One region of the Stutzerimonas sp. genome, then DNA from elsewhere that is predicted to be linked to it. Evidence: predicted binding sites of a transcription regulator. Region 1 holds the regulator's gene; each other region holds the start of a gene.
What was found. Region 1 encodes FliA, which starts transcription of late flagellar genes. Its sites were predicted from a motif close to CTAAAGTTTNNNNNNNNNNNGCCGNTAA; they were not measured.

Region 1 (4,883 bases):
CAAGGTTGATCTCTTTCTTGAGGCTACGCGCCAGATCCCGAACCAACCGAGGGAAACGGCCGAAGACCTTCTTGATTGGCTGCATGCGCGTCTTCATCACGGCGCTCTGCAGATCGGCGGTCACCACATCCAGGTTGGATACGGCTTTGGCCATGGCTTCGTCGCCGCTATTGGAGCCCAGGCGCACCAGACGGTTACGCACCAGCACCAGCTCGCCGACCATGTTCATGATTTCATCGAGCCGCGCAGTATCGACCCGCACGGTTGTTTCAGCTTCGCTCGGCGGCTTTTCGGACGCAGCGGAAGCTTTTGGCGCAACTTCCGCCTTTGCCGGTGCTGCAGGCGTCTTGCCCGGCGCGGGCTTCACTGCCGGCTTTGCTGGAGCGTCTTTTTTGACTGCAGGCGTAGCTGCTACGGCTGGAGTAGTTGCTTCCGGCTCGAACTTGCCTTTGCCGTGCAACTGATCCAGCAGTGCTTCGAACTCATCATCGGTAATCTCATCGCCACCCGCCGCCGCAGGCGCGGCATCAGCAGCAGGCGCAGCGGCAGCTGGCTCGGCGAATTGACCCTTGCCATGCAACTGATCCAGCAAGGCCTCGAATTCGTCGTCGGTAATCTCGTCACTGGCCGGTGAGGCAGGTATCTGAACGGCTGGCGCGGCGCTGGGCTCTGCTGCGAACTGGCCGGTGCCATGAAGCTGATCCAGCAGCGACTCGAATTCGTCGTCAGTGATTTCGTCACCGGCACCAGCAGTCGGCGCACCAGCAGAACCATCCAGGGCGCCGAGAAACTGCTCGAATTCGTTATCTGCCGTCGTGGCTTCCAACGCCGGTTCAACCGCGGCGTGCTCAGCAACCGGAACCTCCGTACCGGCAGGCTCAGCCAGACGCGACAGCGCAGCGAGCAGTTCGGGGGTTGCTGGCGTGACCTCGGTGCGCTCACGCACCTGAGTGAACATTTCGTTGACAGTGTCCAGTGCCTGCAGCACGACGTCCATCAATTCCGAGTCGACGCGACGCTCACCCTTGCGCAGGATGTCGAAGACGTTTTCGGCGATGTGGCAGCATTCCACCAATTCGTGTAGTTGGAGAAAGCCGGCACCACCTTTTACCGTATGGAAACCGCGAAAAATCGCATTGAGCAGCGCGGCGTCATCGGGGCTGCTTTCCAGCTCCACCAACTGCTCTGACAATAATTCGAGAATCTCGCCGGCTTCCACCAGGAAGTCCTGGAGGATTTCTTCATCGGCGTCGAAGCTCATATTCACCTTCCCCTAAAAGCCCAGGCTCGAAAGCAGATCATCGACATCGTCCTGCCCGGATACGACATCCTCACGTATATCGGCATGCATCTGCGGACCTTCACCGTTGGAAGGCTCTTTTTCTTGTTTTTTCTTTTCCTGCTCTGCGCGCATCGCTTCGCGGTCATGCTGGATGCCAGCCACGCGATCGACCTGCCCGGCCATCAGAACAAGATTGAGCAGATTGCTTTCGAGTTCGCTGATCAGACGGGTTACCCGCTTGATCACCTGGCCTGTCAGGTCTTGAAAGTCCTGCGCCAACATTATTTCGCTGAGATTCTGCGACAGCTGACTGCCATCGTTCATGGTGCGCTGAAGGAATTGATCGATGCGCTTGACCAGATCGCGGAACTGCTCGGCGTTCATGTCACGGCGCATGAAGCGCTGCCAATCGGCGGTCAGACTCTGCGCTTCGTAACTGACGTAGTTCACCAGCGGCGCGGACTCTTCGACCAGATCCATGGTGCGGTTGGCCGCTTTTTCGGTCATCTCCACCACATATGAAAGCCTGTCGGTGGCATCGGTAATCGGTGACGGGTCACCGCCCGTGGCGCAGGTATCCATCTCCAGCTTTACGATGGCGTTATGCAGCTCGCGGGTGAGCTTGCCCACTTCCTGATAGAGCCCTTGACTGCGGGCCTGATTGAGCTCATTGAACATCTGCGCCGCTTCGTCGAAGCGGCCCTGCTGCAGGCTTTCGATCAACTGAGGTGCATGAGCCCTCAGAGTCGCTTCGAACTCTGCCAGGCTTTGTTCTGCTTGCGTCATAGTGCCCTCGCGGCGTTACTTCAGCCGTTGACGCGCTCGAAGATTTTTTCGATCTTCTCTTTGAGCACTTGAGCCGTGAATGGCTTGACTACATAACCGTTTACGCCCGCCTGCGCGGCCTCGATGATCTGGTCGCGCTTGGCTTCGGCGGTGACCATCAGCACCGGAAGGTGCTTCAGGCGATCGTCGGCGCGCACAGCTCGAAGCAGATCGATGCCGCTCATTCCGGGCATGTTCCAATCGGTGACGAGGAAATCGAAACTGCCGCTCTTCAACATAGGCAGCGCGGTCGTGCCGTCATCTGCCTCTGCGGTATTGGTGAAGCCTAGATCGCGTAACAGATTCTTGATGATCCGTCTCATGGTCGAGAAGTCATCGACGATGAGAATTTTCATGTTCTTGTCCAAGTACACCTCCGTAATCCCGAAATTCCCAGAACCTGCTCACGGTCTGCTGCGGGCCTCATGAATGAAGCTCGTAAGGGCCTCTAATGCTTTTTTGCAAACCAGCCTTTAACGGGCGCGCCACTCACCGAGGCGAGCACGCAGGCGCGCCGCGCACTGACTGTGCAACTGGCTCACCCGCGATTCACTGACACCCAACACCTGGCCGATCTCCTTCAGATTCAGCTCTTCGTCGTAATACAACGAAAGCACCAGCTTTTCACGTTCGGGCAGGTTTCCGATGGCCTCGGCCAACGCCTGTTGAAAACGCTCGTCTTCAAGATCTCGGGACGGCTCCGGATGCGCACTGGCGGCATCCTCCCCGAATTCCCCATGTTCGCCTTCCTGAAGTAGATCATCGAAGCTGAACAAGCGGCTGCCCAGGGTGTCGCCCAGAATGCCGTAGTACTCATCGAGACTCAATTTAAGTTCGGCCGCAACTTCCTGATCTTTAGCGTCGCGACCTGTTTTGGCTTCAATTGTCCGAATCGCTTCGCTGACCATACGCGAGTTACGGTGGACCGAACGCGGAGCCCAGTCGCCCTTGCGGACCTCGTCGAGCATCGCGCCACGGATGCGAATCCCGGCGTAGGTCTCGAAGCTCGCGCCTTTGCCGGAGTCGTATTTTTTTGATGCCTCCAGCAGGCCGATCATGCCCGCCTGCATCAAGTCATCCACCTGCACACTCGCTGGCAACCGCGCCAGGAGGTGATAGGCGATGCGCTTGACCAACGGCGCGTACTGATCGATGAGCTGGTATTGCGAGTCTTTTGCCTGAGCTTTGCTGTAATACATACCGAGTCCAGCCGCTGTCAGTCGTTAGGCTCTGTGGTGGGCCTGACAAGGCGCTCCACAAAGAACTCCAAGTGGCCCCGCGGCGTTGCCGGCAACGGCCAGGTATCGATTTTTTGCGCGATGGCCTTGAACGCCAATGAACACTTGGCTCGCGGATAGGCCTCGTAGACGGCACGTTGCTTCTGTACTGCCTTGCGCACCGCCTCATCGTAAGGAATCGCGCCGACGTACTGCAGCGCCACATCGAGGAACCGCTCGGTCACCTTGGTCAGTTTAGCGAACAGATTTCGGCCTTCCTGCGGAGCGTGTGCCATGTTCGCCAGCACACGAAAGCGACTGATGCCGTAGTCGCGATTGAGTAGCTTGATCAACGCATAGGCATCGGTGATGGACGTCGGCTCGTCGGTCACGACCAGCAGTACCTCCTGCGCGGCGCGAACGAAACTCACGACGCCATCGCCGATACCCGCCGCGGTGTCGATGATCAGCACGTCGATATCATGACCGATATCGCTGAATGCCTGTATCAGCCCGGAGTGCTGCAACGTCGATAGCTGCACCATGCTCTGCGTACCCGAAGCAGCGGGCACGACGCGAATGCCGCCCGGGCCCTGAATCATTACATCACGCAGATCGCATTCACCAGCAATGACGTCAGCCAACGTGCGCTTGGTAGACAAACCCAGCAGCACGTCGACGTTGGCCAGCCCAAGGTCGGCATCAAGCAACACCACCCGGCGACCGAGGTCGGCCAAGGCCAGCGCCAGATTGACCGACACGTTGGTCTTGCCGACGCCACCCTTGCCGCCAGTCACTGCAATTACCTGTACGGGATGAATACCCATCTTCAAACGCCTATATCTTGCTGGGGCCCGGAGGCCATCGATGCGTTCAGCCAGAACGCGTCTTCTTTGTCTGTATCACCTAACAAAGCGTTCATCCGACCTTCCGTGAAGAACCGTTGTACAGCCCGGAGAACATATCGGCCATGGTCTCCTCGCTGGGAGTCTCTTCAGACTGCAGGCTCACTGCGCGACTGACCAGTTGGTGGCTACGTGGCAATTGCAGATCCTCGGGAATACGCGGTCCATCGGCGAGGTACGCGATGGGCAAATGCTGGCTGATCGTAAGGCCGAGCACATCACCCAAACTGCCGGCTTCATCCAGTTTAGTCAGAATGCAGCCCGCCAGCCCACAGCGACGGTAGTTATGCCATGTCGCTTTAAGCACTTGACTCTGGCTGGTTGCCGCCAGCACCAGGTAGTTCTTCGATTTGATACCGCGGTCGGCCAGCGCTTCGAGTTGCATACGCATCATCGGGTCGCCCGCAGGCAAGCCGGCGGTGTCGATGAGAATCAGGCGCTTGCGGGCCAAAGGCTCCAGCGTCTTGCTCAATGGCTGGCTGGGGTCGATCTGAATGACCGGCACATCGAGGATGCGACCAAGGGTCTTCAGCTGTTCCTGCGCACCGATACGGTAGTTGTCCATGCTCGCCAAGGCGATGCTCTGTGCGCCGTGCTGGAGCACGTAGCGCGCGGCGAGTTTCGCCAACGTGGTGGTCTTGCCGGCGCCGGCCG
Region 2 (4,883 bases), on a different contig from region 1:
GCAGTGTGTCGACGCCGGACACGCCGCTGGCCCCGATACGCGGACGCACGACCCAGAACTTGGTGTCTTCACGGGTAAAGGGCTCGGCATGCTGGTCCAGCTCGACTGTGGCGATGACCCGAGTGTGGTCTTCGCTCAGGGCGATCGCGGTGACCTGGCCGATGACCACGTTCTTGTATTTGACCTGAGTCTTGTTGGCCTCGAGCCCTTCTGCTGTCTCGAAACTCACGCTGATCTGCGGCCCGGCGGAAAGCCAGTTCTGCACAACCATGGAAAAGCCCACCAATGCGGCGGCGATAGGCACCAGCCAGACCAGCGAGACACGGACACGCCGCTGCCTGATTTCAGGCGTGCCGGCAGGGAGTTCAGGGTGGTGAGGGTTATCTGACATCGTTTTTATCTGCATCCCAGATCAATCGCGGATCGAAGCTCATCGAAGCCATCATCGTCAACACCACGACCAGCCCGAAGAACAGGATGCCCAGCCGTGGTTCGATGGTGCTCAGCGCGCGAAACTGCACCAGTGCCGCTACCAGCGCGACCACCAGTACGTCCAGCATCGACCAGTAGCCGATGGTTTCGATGAAACGGTAAAGCCGAGCGCGTTCGCGCATGGCCCAGCGACTGCGGCGCTGGGTGCTGATCAGCAGCATGCCGAGTACGAAGAACTTCATGCAGGGCACCCCGACGCTGGCAATGAAAATCAGCAGCGCAATGTCCCAGGAGCCGTCTTTCCAGAACTTAATCACGCCGCTGAGAATGGTATTTTCGCTGCCGCTGCCGAACATGTCGGTGTACATCACCGGCAACATGTTGGCCGGTATATAGAGCATCAGTGCGGCGAGCAGCAGTGCCCAGGTACGTGCCAGGCTGTTGGGCTTGCGCCTGTGCAGCAAGGCTTCGCAGCGCGGGCAATGGCGATCTTCCAAGCGACACGCCAGGCCGCAATCGTGGCAAAGCTGCAGGGCCAGTTCGGATGCATAGGGTGGCTGCGTCATCGTGCCGGCACATCCAGTTCGTCCCATAAACCGTCGCGCACATCACGACCGGCGATCAGCAGGATCAGCAGGATCAGAATGGTCAGGATGGCCATGGCCCAGAGGCCGATCCCCGGATGCACGTCGACCATACCGCCGAGCTTGATGATGGCGACGAGAATGCCCAGCAGGCATACCTCCAGCATGCTCCAGGGACGCAGATGTTCCAGCGCCCGCATGCAGGCGCGAAAACCCGGCGCGATCTGGCCGCTGCGCGCATGCACCAGCACCCAGGTCAGCAGGATGATCTGCAAGGCCGGCGCGAAAATGATGCTCAGGCCGGCGACCAGCGCGAGGGGCGTGATCCGCCCGTGAGCCAGCGCCTCGACGGTTCCCCACAACGTCGCCTCGTTACTGAGCCCTTGCAGGCCTATTTGCATGATCGGAAACGCATTGGCGAATAGAAACAGGATGGCGGCAGCCAGCGTAAGCGCCAGCAACTGATCGGCATTCAGCAGCCGAGCCCTTTCCAACAGCGCGCCGCAGCGCAGGCAGTGTGCCGTCTGTCGGCGGGCCAGGACAGGGCGCAGATATACCGAGTCGCAGTGTTCACAGATGATCAGTCGCTGCCTGTCCGGCTCGCTTGGCGCGGAGGAGAACGCCTGATCTACTGCATCGGCTGTTGGCTGTGACGATGAACTACTGGGATTCAAAGCATCCACTCGAGAGTTTTCGATTGAGAATCATCTGCTCGCCCATGAACGGATCGAAGCCAGCATCTACTCGGTACTGGCGGCGGTGAATGCTAGCAGGCTGTTGAAAAACTATCTGCGTTGCCTGGCCGGCAGCATCGATTCAGCGTTAGAAATCGCTTCGAAAAGGTAAACAGCGGCTGCTATCACGCCTAGACGCATGACAGTTACGGCGCTTGCCGGAGCGTCGGGCGGTTCGCCGCCGACCCGCAAACCTCAAGTTTTCCCGGCCCGGCCCGATAGCCCATGAGACCGCTTTGCTCTTGGAGTCCATCGTGCGCCTGCGCCCTCTTATCCTGGCTTGCCTGCTGGCCTCGCCAGCCAATGCCATCACTTTCCAGACACGTCTGGAGAGGGTGGAATGGCAGGTTGAAGGTGATCAATTCGAATGCCGGCTGGTGCAGCCGATTGCCGGTTTCGGTTCGGGAGAGTTCGTCAGGCGAGCGGGCGAGCAGGCGGTTTTCCGGCTGCAGTCGCCGGATCGCTGGTTGGGCAGTGGTTCGGCGACATTGCTGGCGGCGGCTGCGCCCTGGCAGCCGGCACGCAGCGATATCAACCTGGGGGTGGTGTCGGTCGGTGGCGGCGAAATTCCCTTCCACAGCTCCCATTTGCAAGCCGGGCGGCTGCTCAGTGGATTGCTGGATGGGCGCAGTCCGGTGGTGCGCCACCACACGCGGCACGGCGGCGAAGCGCTCGAGGTGCGGTTGTTGCCCGCGCGTTTCGGCAAGGCGTATGAGGAGTTTCGCGCCTGCACGGCGAAGCTGCTGCCAGTGAATTTCGATCAGATTCGCCAATCCCAGATCGGCTTTCCCAGCAGTGATGTGGCTCTCGATGCGCTGGGCCAGGCCAAGCTCGATATCATTGTGCAGTTTCTCAAGGCCGATCCGAGCGTCAATCGTATCCAGCTCGACGGCCATTCGGACAACAGTGGCAACCGACTCACCAATCGCGATCTGTCCCGCCGCCGCGCGCTGGCGGTTGAAGAATACCTGACTGCCAATGGCGTGCCGAAGGAGCAGGTCACCGTGCGCTTTCATGGTGAGCGCTACCCGTTGGTTCCTAACAACGGCGAAGCCAATCGCGCCAAGAACCGCCGAGTGACTCTGCGTCTGGATCGCGCCCCGGTGAGTACCGCTGCGATAGCCGAGACCACCACCCCGGCATCCTGAGATCGCGAAGCGCCCCTGTAAAACAAACGTCGCGACCAGTAGAATCCCCGCTTTCCTTCAATCCCGGGAGTGGATGGCAATGGCCGACGTAAAGAAGGTAGTCCTGGCGTATTCCGGTGGCCTGGACACCTCGGTGATCCTCAAGTGGCTGCAAGACACCTATAACTGCGAAGTTGTGACCTTCACCGCCGACCTCGGTCAGGGCGAAGAAGTCGAGCCAGCCCGCGCCAAGGCCAAGGCCATGGGTGTCGAGGAAATCTACATTGATGATCTGCGCGAAGAGTTCGTCCGCGATTTCGTTTTCCCTATGTTCCGTGCCAACACCGTTTATGAAGGCGAGTACCTCCTCGGTACGTCCATCGCCCGACCGCTCATCGCCAAGCGTTTGATCGAGATCGCCAACGAGACGGGCGCCGATGCCATCTCCCACGGCGCCACCGGCAAGGGCAACGACCAAGTGCGTTTCGAGCTGGGCGCCTATGCGCTCAAGCCTGGCGTCAAGGTCATCGCCCCCTGGCGCGAATGGGATTTGCTGTCGCGTGAAAAGCTGATGGATTACGCCGCCACGCACGAGATTCCGATCGAGCGTCACGGCAAGAAGAAGTCGCCGTATTCCATGGACGCCAACCTGCTGCACATCTCTTACGAGGGCGGCGTGCTGGAAGACACCTGGACCGAGCACGAAGAAGACATGTGGCGCTGGACCAAATCGCCGGAAGCCGCACCGGACACCCCGACCTATATCGAGCTGACCTACCGCAAGGGTGACATCGTCGCCATCGACGGCAAGGACATGACCCCGGCCGAAGTGCTGACCTACCTGAACAAGGTCGGTGGCGAGAACGGTATCGGTCGTCTGGATATCGTCGAAAACCGCTACGTCGGCATGAAGTCGCGCGGCTGCTACGAGACCCCCGGCGGCACCATCATGCTCAAGGGCCACCGCGCCATCGAGTCGATCACCCTCGATCGTGAAGTCGCTCACCTGAAAGACGAGCTGATGCCCAAGTACGCCAGTCTGATCTACAACGGCTATTGGTGGAGCCCGGAGCGCAGCATGCTGCAGCAGATGATCGATGCATCGCAGATTTCTGTGAACGGCGTGGTCCGTCTGAAACTCTACAAGGGCAACGTCATCGTCACCGGACGCAAATCCAATGACTCGCTGTTCGATGCCAACATCGCGACCTTTGAAGATGATGCCGGTGCCTACGATCAGGCCGATGCGGGTGGTTTCATCAAGCTCAACGCACTGCGTATGCGCATTGCCGCGAACAAGGGCCGGACGCAGTTCTAAAACGACTGCTGCGCCGCGCCCGACCATAACCCCGGCACCAGCCGGGGTTATGCTTTCTGCACAGCCACAAGCCTGCCGAATGAGGAGAACCAACCATGAGATTGCTGCATACCATGCTGCGAGTGGGCGATATGGATCGCTCCATCGCCTTTTACACCGAAGTGCTGGGCATGACGCTGCTGCGCCGCAAAGATTATCCCGAAGGCAAGTTCACCCTGGCCTTCGTCGGCTACGGCGACGAAGCGCATAACAGCGTGTTGGAGCTGACCCACAACTGGGGCGTCGACAAGTACGACCTGGGCGATGGCTACGGCCATATCGCGCTGGAGGTGGAGGACGTTTACAAGGCCTGCGAGGACATCCGCAGCCGCGGGGGCAAGATTACCCGTGAGCCGGGACCGATGAAGCATGGCACCAGCATCCTCGCGTTCATCGAAGATCCAGACGGGTACAAGGTCGAATTGCTGTCGCCGTCGCGTCGGGATTGAGTCCGAACGCGCACAAAAAGCCCCGTTTACAGACTGTGTGAAAACTACTGCGCTCGGTTATGCTGCGTTAAAAACAGGCTCGGAATGCTCATTTACAACTCGTAAACTCCGCTTCCTTGCCTGTTTTTGCCTTGCCTAACCTTCGCTCGCTACGTTTTCACACGGTCTGTTTACGGGGCTTTTCGCTTCAGAGATCGAAG
Region 3 (4,883 bases), on a different contig from region 1:
GCGCATCAATCCACTGTCGCCGGTGGACCTGGTGATCGATCACTCGGTGATGGTCGACCGCTTCGGCAGCGACAAGGCATTCGAGCAGAACGTCGACATCGAAATGCAACGCAACGGCGAACGCTACGAGTTTCTGCGCTGGGGTCAGCAGGCCTTCGACAATTTCCGCGTGGTGCCGCCGGGCACTGGCATCTGCCACCAGGTCAACCTCGAATACCTGGGCCAAGTGGTGTGGACCAAAGAGGAAGGCGGCGAAACCATCGCCTACCCGGACACCCTGGTCGGCACCGATTCGCATACCACCATGATCAACGGCCTCGGCGTGCTGGGTTGGGGCGTGGGTGGTATCGAGGCGGAGGCGGCCATGCTCGGCCAGCCGGTGTCGATGCTGATTCCTGAAGTGGTCGGCATGCGCCTGATCGGCAAACTCAACGAAGGCGTTACCGCTACCGATCTGGTGCTCACCGTTACGCAGATATTGCGCAAGCATGGTGTGGTCGGCAAATTCGTCGAATTCTTCGGCCCCGGCCTCGACAATCTTCCCCTCGCCGACCGCGCGACCATCGGCAACATGGCACCCGAATACGGCGCCACTTGCGGTTTTTTCCCGGTGGATCAAGTCACGATCGATTATCTGCGCCTGACCGGGCGCGACGAGGACCGCATCGCACTGGTGGAGGCCTACAGCAAGGCCCAAGGCATGTGGCGCGACAGCAGTTCGCCGGACCCAGTATTCACCGCCACGCTGGAGCTCGACCTCAGTCAGGTGCAGCCCTCCCTCGCCGGGCCCAAGCGCCCGCAGGACAGGGTTTCGCTGGGCGATATCGGTGCCGCCTTCGATCTTCTACTGGAAACCAGCGGCAAGACCCAGCAGGCCAACAGCTCGGTCCCGATCGCCGGAGAAGATTTCGGTCTCAAGCATGGCGCAGTCGTCATCGCGGCAATTACCTCCTGCACCAACACCTCCAACCCCAACGTGCTAATGGCCGCCGGGCTGGTGGCGAAGAAGGCGCTCGAGCGCGGATTGAAGCGTGCGCCCTGGGTGAAATCCTCCCTCGCACCTGGCTCCAAGGTGGTCACCGATTATCTAGAGCGCGCCGGGCTGACCACTTATCTGGATCAGCTCGGTTTCAATCTCGTTGGCTATGGCTGCACCACGTGCATCGGTAACTCCGGGCCGTTGCCCGAGGCCATTGGCCAGGCGGTCACCGACAACGATCTGGTCGTGTCCTCGGTGCTCTCCGGCAACCGCAACTTCGAGGGTCGCGTGCATCCGCTGGTGAAGGCCAACTGGTTGGCTTCGCCGCCGCTGGTGGTGGCCTTCGCGCTTGCCGGCACAACCCGGATCAACATGGACAAGGACCCGCTGGGTTACGACGAGCAGAACCAGCCGGTCTATCTCAAGGACATCTGGCCGACCAGCGCCGAGGTGAACGAAGCGGTCAGCAAGATCGATGGACAAATGTTCCGTACGCGCTATGCGGATGTCTTTAGCGGCGATGAGCATTGGCAGTCCATCGCGGTGACCGCTGGCGATACTTACAAATGGAACAGCAATTCCAGCTACGTACAGAATCCGCCGTTCTTCGAGGACATCGCTCAGCCGCTGGTGCCGCCGACGAATGTCGAGAATGCGCGCATTCTCGCTCTGTTTGGCGACTCCATCACCACCGACCACATTTCGCCAGCCGGCAACATCAAGGCGAGTTCGCCGGCAGGTCTGTACCTGCAACAACTGGGTGTGAAACCGGAAGACTTTAATTCCTACGGTTCGCGCCGAGGTAACCACGAAGTGATGATGCGCGGCACTTTCGCCAACATCCGCATCAAGAACGAGATGCTTGGCGGCGAAGAAGGCGGCAATACGCTCCATCAGCCGAGCGCCGAGCGTATGTCGATTTACGATGCGGCGATGCGCTACCAGACCGAAGGCGTGCCGCTGGTGGTGATCGCTGGCAAGGAATACGGCACCGGCTCCAGCCGCGACTGGGCGGCCAAGGGCACCAACCTGCTCGGGGTAAAAGCTGTGATCGCCGAAAGCTTCGAGCGCATCCACCGCTCCAACCTGATCGGCATGGGCGTGCTGGCGCTGCAGTTCGTCGGTGATCAAACGCGCAAATCACTAAACCTGACCGGTAACGAGACGCTCTCCATCCGGGGTCTCAGTGCCGACATCAAGCCACGTCAGCTGCTGACCGTGGATGTGGAGCGCGAGGACGGCTCACGAGACAATTTCCAGGTGCTCTGCCGTATCGACACGCTCAATGAAGTTCAGTACTTCAAGGCCGGCGGCATTCTGCATTATGTCTTGAGGCAGTTGATCGCAGCTTAAGCATTTGGCACCTCTGCACCATTCACGCCCGCTGGCAGCACTGCTGCAGCGGGCGTTTTAATTTGTGCGAATGATTTGTCGATCAACGCTCAACAGATTGGTTTTGCTGCCGTTAAAGGCATGGCGTGCCGTCTCCGACCGCCCCAAGACAAACCAAATCATCTCGAACTGCCAGGCGTACTCCCATGCGAAACAACCAGCCCATCACTCAGCGTGAATATGCATTCCCAGAGCAGCAGCGGCTGATTTCCACCACAGACCTCAAAGGCCAGATTAGCTACTGCAACGATATATTCGTGGAAGTCAGCGGCTTCGAGCGCGGCGAATTGATCGGCTCGCCGCATAACCTGATACGTCACCCGGACGTGCCGGCCGCCGTGTTCGCCCACATGTGGGCGGCACTCAAGGACGGCAAACCCTGGATGGGCATCGTCAAGAATCGACGCAAGAATGGCGACCATTACTGGGTCAACGCCTACATGACGCCTGTGCTCGATATGCAGCACAAGATCATCGGTTACGAGTCGGTTCGCACCAAGCCCACACGCGAACAGGTGCAGCGGGCGGAGGCACTTTATGCGCGACTCAACGCGGGCAAGAACGGCGTGCCACAGCGCGACAAGTGGCTGCCCGTCGCAGTCAGCTGGCTGCCTTTCGTCGTCATCAGCCAGATTGGCTTCATGATTGGAGCGTGGCTTGACCATACTTTGGGCTTTGCCCTTGCTGCCCTGCTGTCCGTACCGCTCGGGCTGGCCGGGCGTCATTGGCAGATGCGTGGGATGAACCGGCTGTTGCGCCTGACCGAGCAATCCACCAGCGATCCACTGATCGCGCAGATGTACACCGATACCCAGGGCACCGAAGCCCGGCTGGAAATGGCAATGCTCAGCGAACATACACGACTGAAGACCTGTCTGACCCGCCTTCAGGACAGCGCCGAGCAGCTTCAGCAGCAAGCCAAACGCGCGGATGGCCTGGCGCACAGCTGCTCCGATGGCCTGGGTCGTCAGCATCACGAAACCGAACAGGTCGCTACGGCTATCAATCAGATGGCCGCAACGACTCAGGAGGTTGCCGGCAACGTTGCCCTGGCGGCAGGCGCCACTGAAGAGGCCAGCCGGCTCGCCGCCGAGGGTCGAGAAATCAGCGCACAAACCCGCAAGGCCATTGAGTTGCTGGCCAGCGCAGTGACCGAGACAGGCGATGCGGTTTCAGCGCTGGCGCAGAACAGCGACGAAATCGGCACCGTCGTCGATGTGATCAAAAGCATTGCCGACCAGACCAACTTGCTCGCACTCAACGCGGCCATCGAGGCGGCCCGCGCCGGGGAAAGCGGTCGTGGCTTCGCGGTGGTCGCCGACGAGGTTCGCCAACTGGCCCAGCGCACCGCTACCGCCACCGGGCAGATCCATCAACTGATCGAAAAGCTTCAGGTACAGGCACGTCAGGCCGTTGAAACCACCGAGCAGGGCCGCACACAGGCGAGCCGCGGTGTGGAGCGGGTGATCGACGCGGACAAGGCGCTCACCGGTATTAACACGGCGGTGGAACGCATCATCGACATGACCTCGCAGATCGCTTCGGCGACCGAACAGCAGAGTGCGGTCGCCGAGGAAATCAGCCACAACGTCAGCAATATCGCCCGCCTCGCCGATCAGACCTCGGGTGACGCACAAAGCTTGACGTTGCTTTCCGAGGAACTGGCCGCAACCGCTCAGACGCAATATTCCCTGGTGGAGCGTTTCAACCGCTGAGTGGTTGGCTACTGAGGAACGCCGCGACTGCGTTCGCGGCGTTATCGAGATGCTGATCGTGAGTCAGTCCTGATCGCTTCAGCGGCTTGAGATCATGGTCGGCGGCTGCCAGCCAGCTGATGCGAATCGTCGGCGACAGCGAGTATCCGGCGACCGTATTCCGGTCGCCCAGCCCGTCGCGCTCACCCTGAACGATCAGAGTCGGCGTGCGCAGCCCGGCAAGATGCGCTACGCGCGGCTTCTCCGGCTTTCCCGCGGCGTAAAAGGGATAACCCAGACACACCAGCGCATCAACCTCCAGCTCATCGGCCAGGAGGCTGGCCATCCGTCCGCCCATCGATTTGCCACCGATCGCCAGCCGGCCTGCAGTTTGCTGCCGCACGTAGTCATAGACGTTCCGCCATTGTTGTAGCAATAGAGCCTGAGGGCTCGGTGGACGTTTGCGCCCGTTGTGGCGCCGCTCGGCCATGTAGGCGAATTCGAAACGGAACACCGCGATTCCTCGCGCGACGAGGCGCTCGGTCATCTGCGCCATGAAGGGGCTGTCCATCGGCGCCCCTGCGCCGTGCGCGAGGATCAGGCTCGCGCAGGCTTCGTCGCGCGGGGAATCGACCATGACGAGCGGGACGTCGTCTCCCGGCGTGTATTGATCGCGCTGCATATCGGTCATCTGTACGTCCCCATGCTTTTCTCTATATCTATCGAGCAATGCGTATGAACACATCGCAATGGCTATAAATGGCCATCATGGTGGAAATCAGGCGAGCCGCAACACGCCGCAGCATCAATAGAGGATG
Region 4 (4,883 bases), on a different contig from region 1:
GCCCGGAGCAGACTGGCCTCGTCATCGCCCACTTCGGCGTTCAGGTCGAAGTCGAGGCGCAGGAGGGCGAGCATCAGGGCCAGATATTTCGTTGTCATCTGCGCGCCAACCTGCCGGCTCTGGTCACCGGCGATCAAGTGGTCTGGCGACCGGGTAACCAGGGCATCGGCGTAATCGTCGCGCAGCTGCCGCGCCAATCCGAGCTCTGCCGGCCCGACACGCGCGGCCAGCTCAAGCCAGTGGCAGCCAACGTCAACCTCATCGTCATCGTCTTCGCGCCCTTGCCGGAGCCACACGCCAACCTCATCGACCGTTATCTGATCGCTGCCGAGCATGCGGGCATTACGCCGTTACTGCTGCTGAACAAGGCGGATCTGATCGATGCGCAGAATGCGCCTGCGCTCAATGCACTGTTGTCGGTCTATCGAACGCTGGGCTATCCGCTGATGGAAGTTTCGGCCCATGACGGTGCTGGCATGGACGCGCTGAAAGCTCGACTCGACGGCCACGTCAGCGTATTCGTCGGTCAGTCCGGTGTGGGTAAATCCTCGCTGGTGAATAGCCTGCTGCCAGGTGTCGATACCCGTGTCGGCGCGCTGTCTGAAATGACCGGCAAGGGCACTCACACCACCACTACCGCGCGGCTGTTCCATTTTCCCGGCGGCGGCGAACTGATCGACTCACCCGGCATCCGGGAGTTCGGCCTGGGCCATGTCAGCCGTGCCGATGTCGAAGCCGGCTTTATCGAGTTTCAAGAGTTGCTGGGGCACTGCCGCTTCCGCGACTGCAAGCATGATCGCGAACCAGGTTGTGCACTGCTGAAGGCACTGGAGCAAGGGCAGATCCAGCCGCAACGGATGGCCAGTTACCGCCATATCATCAGCAGCCTGCCGGAAACGGGCTACTAAGCTGATTTTCGTCGTCCAGCGTTCTAGCCTCCAACGCTTTACCGACTGCCTGGCTCATCGAACTTCAGCACACCGTCTTCGAAGATGTTCAGTCGCTCGCGCAGCTGCGTTGGCGGTAACGGTTCGGTTGCATCAATTGCCGGTGCCTCGTCGGGGCCGTCCGACGTAGCGTCTGGCGCTTGCGGACCAACGGAAATGCCAGCCTCGCCCGTGTCCGGTTGCCCCCCTTCGATGTCGCGCTGTGCCTTTTTGGTCAGCACCAGAATGTCGATGCGGCGATTTACCGGGTTCAGCGGGTCAGCGCGATCGAACAAGGCCGACGATGCATAACCGACCACACGAGCGAGCTGATCTTCTGGATAGCCCCCTGCAACGAGTGCACGGCGAGCTGCATTGGCGCGCCCAGCGGACAGTTCCCAGTTGCCGAAATCGCCGCGCCCGGCGTAAGGCTTGGCATCGGTGTGCCCGCTGACGCTGATCTTGTTCGGCACTGCCCGAATGGTGTCGGCCATCGCCAGCAGAATATCTTCGAAGTAAGGCTGCAGCTGGGCGCTGCCCAAAGCGAACATCGGGCGATTCTCCGCATCCACAATTTGGATACGCAGACCATCCTGAGTGATTTCGAACAGGATCTGGTCCTTGAAGCGCGTCAGGTCCGGGTCCTCGTCGACTTTGTTCTGCAACTCCTGCAAAAGCAGATCGAGACGCTCTCGTTCCAGCTGCTCGGCAAAGGTTTCCGCCTGGTCGGCATCGATCTTCGACTCGCTCTGCTCGATCGCTGGATCGACTTCTTCGTTGAGAGTCCGATCCGGCGATGGCGTAGGCGTACCGCCAAGATCGATCACATGCGGACTGGCGCTCTCGGTGAAACCGATGGGGTCTTGAAAGTAACCGGAAATCGCTCTCTTCTGCTCAGGCGTCGCCGAACTCATCAGCCACATCACCAGAAAGAACGCCATCATCGCTACCGCAAAATCGGCAAAAGCAATCTTCCAGGCGCCGCCATGATGGCCCGCAGCGGTTTTCTTGACCCGTTTGACGATGATCGGCTGGTTGTTGTCCATGGTTAGGCTACCTAGCTACCACGCATGGTTTGTTCGAGCTCGGCGAAACTTGGCCGGTGCGCGGGTAGCAGGACTTTACGGCCGAACTCAACCGCCAATGTCGGCGGCATGCCGGAGGCCGAAGCGACCAGGGTCGCTTTGATGCCCTCGTAAAGATTCAGCTCTTCCTTGGCATCATGCTCCAGCGCGGCAGCCAGCGGGCCGAAGAAACCGTAGGACGCAAGGATCCCCAGGAACGTACCGGTCAACGCGGTGGCGACCTTTTCTCCGATCATCGCGTTGTTCGCTTCGGCGAGAATCGACATCGTGATTACGATGCCCAGCACCGCCGCCACGATACCCATGGCCGGGAGTCCGTCTGCGACCCGCGCGACTGCGTGGGAAGGATGCTCGAGCTCCTCCTTCAGGCTGTTCAATTCCATATCGAACAAGCCTTCTAATTCATGCGGCGCCATGTTGCCGGAGGACATGATGCGCAGGTAATCGCAGATGAATGCTGTCATCCGCTCATCCTTGAGAATCGCCGGGTATTTACTGAAGATTGGGCTCGCAGAGGGGTCCTCAAGGTCCGCCTCGATGGCCATCATGCCTTCCCGACGACTCTTGTTGAGAATCTCGTACAGCAGCCCCAACACTTCCAAGTAGTACTTTTGGGTAAACCGCGAACTGAACATCTGCAGCGATTTTTTGAAAACGATCTTGATTGTGCTGCCGGGGTTGGCCTGCAAGAAACCGCCCAGTGCAGCGCCGCCGATGATCATGACCTCAAAAGGATGCATGAGCGCCCCGATCTTGCCGCCGGACAGTACGAATCCACCCAGAACGCTGGCGAATACCACGATGATGCCAATAATTTTTGCCATAGAAAGGTACGTCTAAAACCTGATCGCAGAGCACCTGGGACAAGCCGCGCAACATCGCACGCTCGCATGGGTTACAGGCGGGGCATATGAAAGAATTGTTCTGGTTATCGGAACTTTTGCGCCAGACTAAAGGCCATCCCGATGAAATGCTAGTTCGGCGGCATAATGACAACGACCCCACTACCCCGCACGCTTCCCGCCTGGATCAAGGCGCTAGACGCCGTGGTGCTGCCCGTGTTTGCCGATCCGTACGCGCGTGTCCAGCTGGCATTGCGCGACAGCAGCATGTCGATGCGGCAGATCGCCGAGCTGATCCAGGAAAGCCCGGTCATGGCGCTCAGCGTGATCCGCGAAGCCAATCGCAACGCCGCCGTGACCAGGCCGGCCGAGAGCCTGGAAGTTGCGCTCAGCCGCATCGGCCTGAAACGTGCCGAAGCCTTGTTCGCCCGTATTCCTGCAGCCCAGGCTCACGACATCCCTACGCCGCTGCGGCAGATGGTGCTCATCAGCCGCCATGCCAGCCAGCAGGCCAACGGGCTGTTCGCTGCCCGCCTTGCGCGTCTCTGGCAGGAAATCCACTGGAGCAGCCTGTTGTTCCTCGCGCCGGTCTGGGCGCTGGTCGCCGCCCACCCTGAACTGCTCGAAACCTGGGAGCAGCGCGTGCTGGTCAAGCGTGAACCGGCCCGCCAGGTCGAACAATCATTGCTGGGCGTATCGCTGCTGGATCTCTGTGTGGCAGTCGCCGAACACTGGGGATTGCCCGGCTGGATCGCCCAGGGGTATCGGCTGCTTAGCGGCAATCGGAGGATGTTGATCAAGGCGCTACACATTGCCCGTGACAACGAGCACCCACTGCACCAGCAGCAAATGCTCGATGCCGATCCCGATCTACGTCGCTGGCTCACCCTGCCAAGCAATACCATCGTGCTTGCCAACGGCCTGGCGCTCTCGGCGCACCACAGCTGGAGCGGCATTCACAGTCTCCGCTGGCAGCGACTCGCCGGGCTCTACCTGCAGATTCCGCTGGCCGAACTGCAGCAGATGGTGCATCAGCACGCCGCCGCCAGTGCGCAAGCAATCGGCCATACAGATCTCTGGCACCCGGCCCAAGGCCTGCTGTGGCCATGGGAAAGTGTGTTTCAGGTAGAAAAAGCAGCGAAGTTGCCCAACACTGAAGCATTGACGGAATGGCGTGCGCATTGCCGCGAACTGCTCAGCGAACGCTGCCCGTACGACAACGTGGTGCAACTTACCGCGACTGCCGCCAAAGCCTTGAGCTGCGCCGGTATGCATCGGGTGCTACTGATGCTTGTCGACCGCAAGCAAAATCGCCTGGTCAGCCAGCAAACTTTTGGCGTCCCGCGCGAGGCCGCCAAGCTGTCACTCGAACTGGATCAGAGCCAAGTGCTACGAAGATTATTGGAAAAGCCGACACTTCTACGCCTGAATCCGGACAACATGGCGCAGTTCTCCGCGCTGCTGCCGGGGGCGCTGAAGGCATTGTTTCCAAGCGAACACGTACTGCTGCGCTCCATCGGCCACGAAGGCCGCGTGGTCATGCTGGTGGTAGCCGATCAGGACAACACGGCGTTCAGCGAAATGGGGCTGCAAGCGTTCACCAAGACAGTGCAATGTATCGAGCGGGCGCTGGCGACGTTCAGCAAGCGCGGGCGTTGATCTTTTTCGCTAGACTTCGTCCTTTCAGTCCGACCGAGGCCTGCCGTGTCTGCCTTTTCAACCCTGCCCCTGGTAATCGAACCGATCGATCTGGCCGAGCGCCTGAACGCCCCCGAACTGATCCTGGTCGACCTGACCAGCGCGACCCGCTATGCCGATGGTCATCTGCCTGGCGCGCGATTCGTCGATCCCAAGCTAACCCAGCTCGGCCAGCCGCCGGCACCGGGACTGCTGCCTGGCAAGACCCAGCTGGAAGCGCTTTTCGGTGCGCTCGGGCATCGATCCGACGCAGTCTATGTGGTTTACGACGATGAGGGCGGTGGCTGGGCCGGACGTTTCATCTGGTTGCTAGATGTAATCGGCCATCATCG

Region 2: a site for FliA is predicted at 1,945-1,972, ahead of AC2LD7_RS12935 (flagellar protein MotY). Genes of this name have one in related genera too.
Region 3: a site for FliA is predicted at 2,421-2,448, ahead of AC2LD7_RS10335 (methyl-accepting chemotaxis protein). Genes of this name have one in related genera too.
Region 4: a site for FliA is predicted at 2,940-2,967, ahead of motA (flagellar motor stator protein MotA). Genes of this name have one in related genera too.

The regions. Positions count from the first base shown of each region.
Region 1 covers NZ_CEXBBO010000003.1:133,148-138,030, forward strand. Annotated here, with positions in the region: gene AC2LD7_RS03015 (chemotaxis protein CheW) at 1-1,261, opposite strand, end outside; gene AC2LD7_RS03020 (protein phosphatase CheZ) at 1,274-2,068, opposite strand; gene AC2LD7_RS03025 (chemotaxis response regulator CheY) at 2,089-2,463, opposite strand; gene fliA (RNA polymerase sigma factor FliA) at 2,581-3,306, opposite strand; gene fleN (flagellar synthesis regulator FleN) at 3,324-4,151, opposite strand; gene flhF (flagellar biosynthesis GTPase FlhF) at 4,243-4,883, opposite strand, start outside.
Region 2 covers NZ_CEXBBO010000019.1:36,750-41,632, forward strand. Annotated here, with positions in the region: gene AC2LD7_RS12920 (PqiB family protein) at 1-391, opposite strand, end outside; gene AC2LD7_RS12925 (paraquat-inducible protein A) at 381-998, opposite strand; gene AC2LD7_RS12930 (paraquat-inducible protein A) at 995-1,600, opposite strand; gene AC2LD7_RS12935 (flagellar protein MotY) at 2,005-2,898, shown strand; gene AC2LD7_RS12940 (argininosuccinate synthase) at 2,978-4,195, shown strand; gene gloA (lactoylglutathione lyase) at 4,291-4,683, shown strand; gene AC2LD7_RS12950 (PA3496 family putative envelope integrity protein) at 4,871-4,883, opposite strand, start outside.
Region 3 covers NZ_CEXBBO010000013.1:100,616-105,498, reverse strand. Annotated here, with positions in the region: gene acnA (aconitate hydratase AcnA) at 1-2,332, shown strand, start outside; gene AC2LD7_RS10335 (methyl-accepting chemotaxis protein) at 2,518-4,086, shown strand; gene AC2LD7_RS10330 (alpha/beta family hydrolase) at 4,076-4,702, opposite strand.
Region 4 covers NZ_CEXBBO010000012.1:121,773-126,655, reverse strand. Annotated here, with positions in the region: gene rsgA (small ribosomal subunit biogenesis GTPase RsgA) at 1-908, shown strand, start outside; gene motB (flagellar motor protein MotB) at 947-1,972, opposite strand; gene motA (flagellar motor stator protein MotA) at 1,984-2,835, opposite strand; gene AC2LD7_RS09880 (HDOD domain-containing protein) at 3,001-4,512, shown strand; gene AC2LD7_RS09875 (rhodanese-like domain-containing protein) at 4,558-4,883, shown strand, end outside.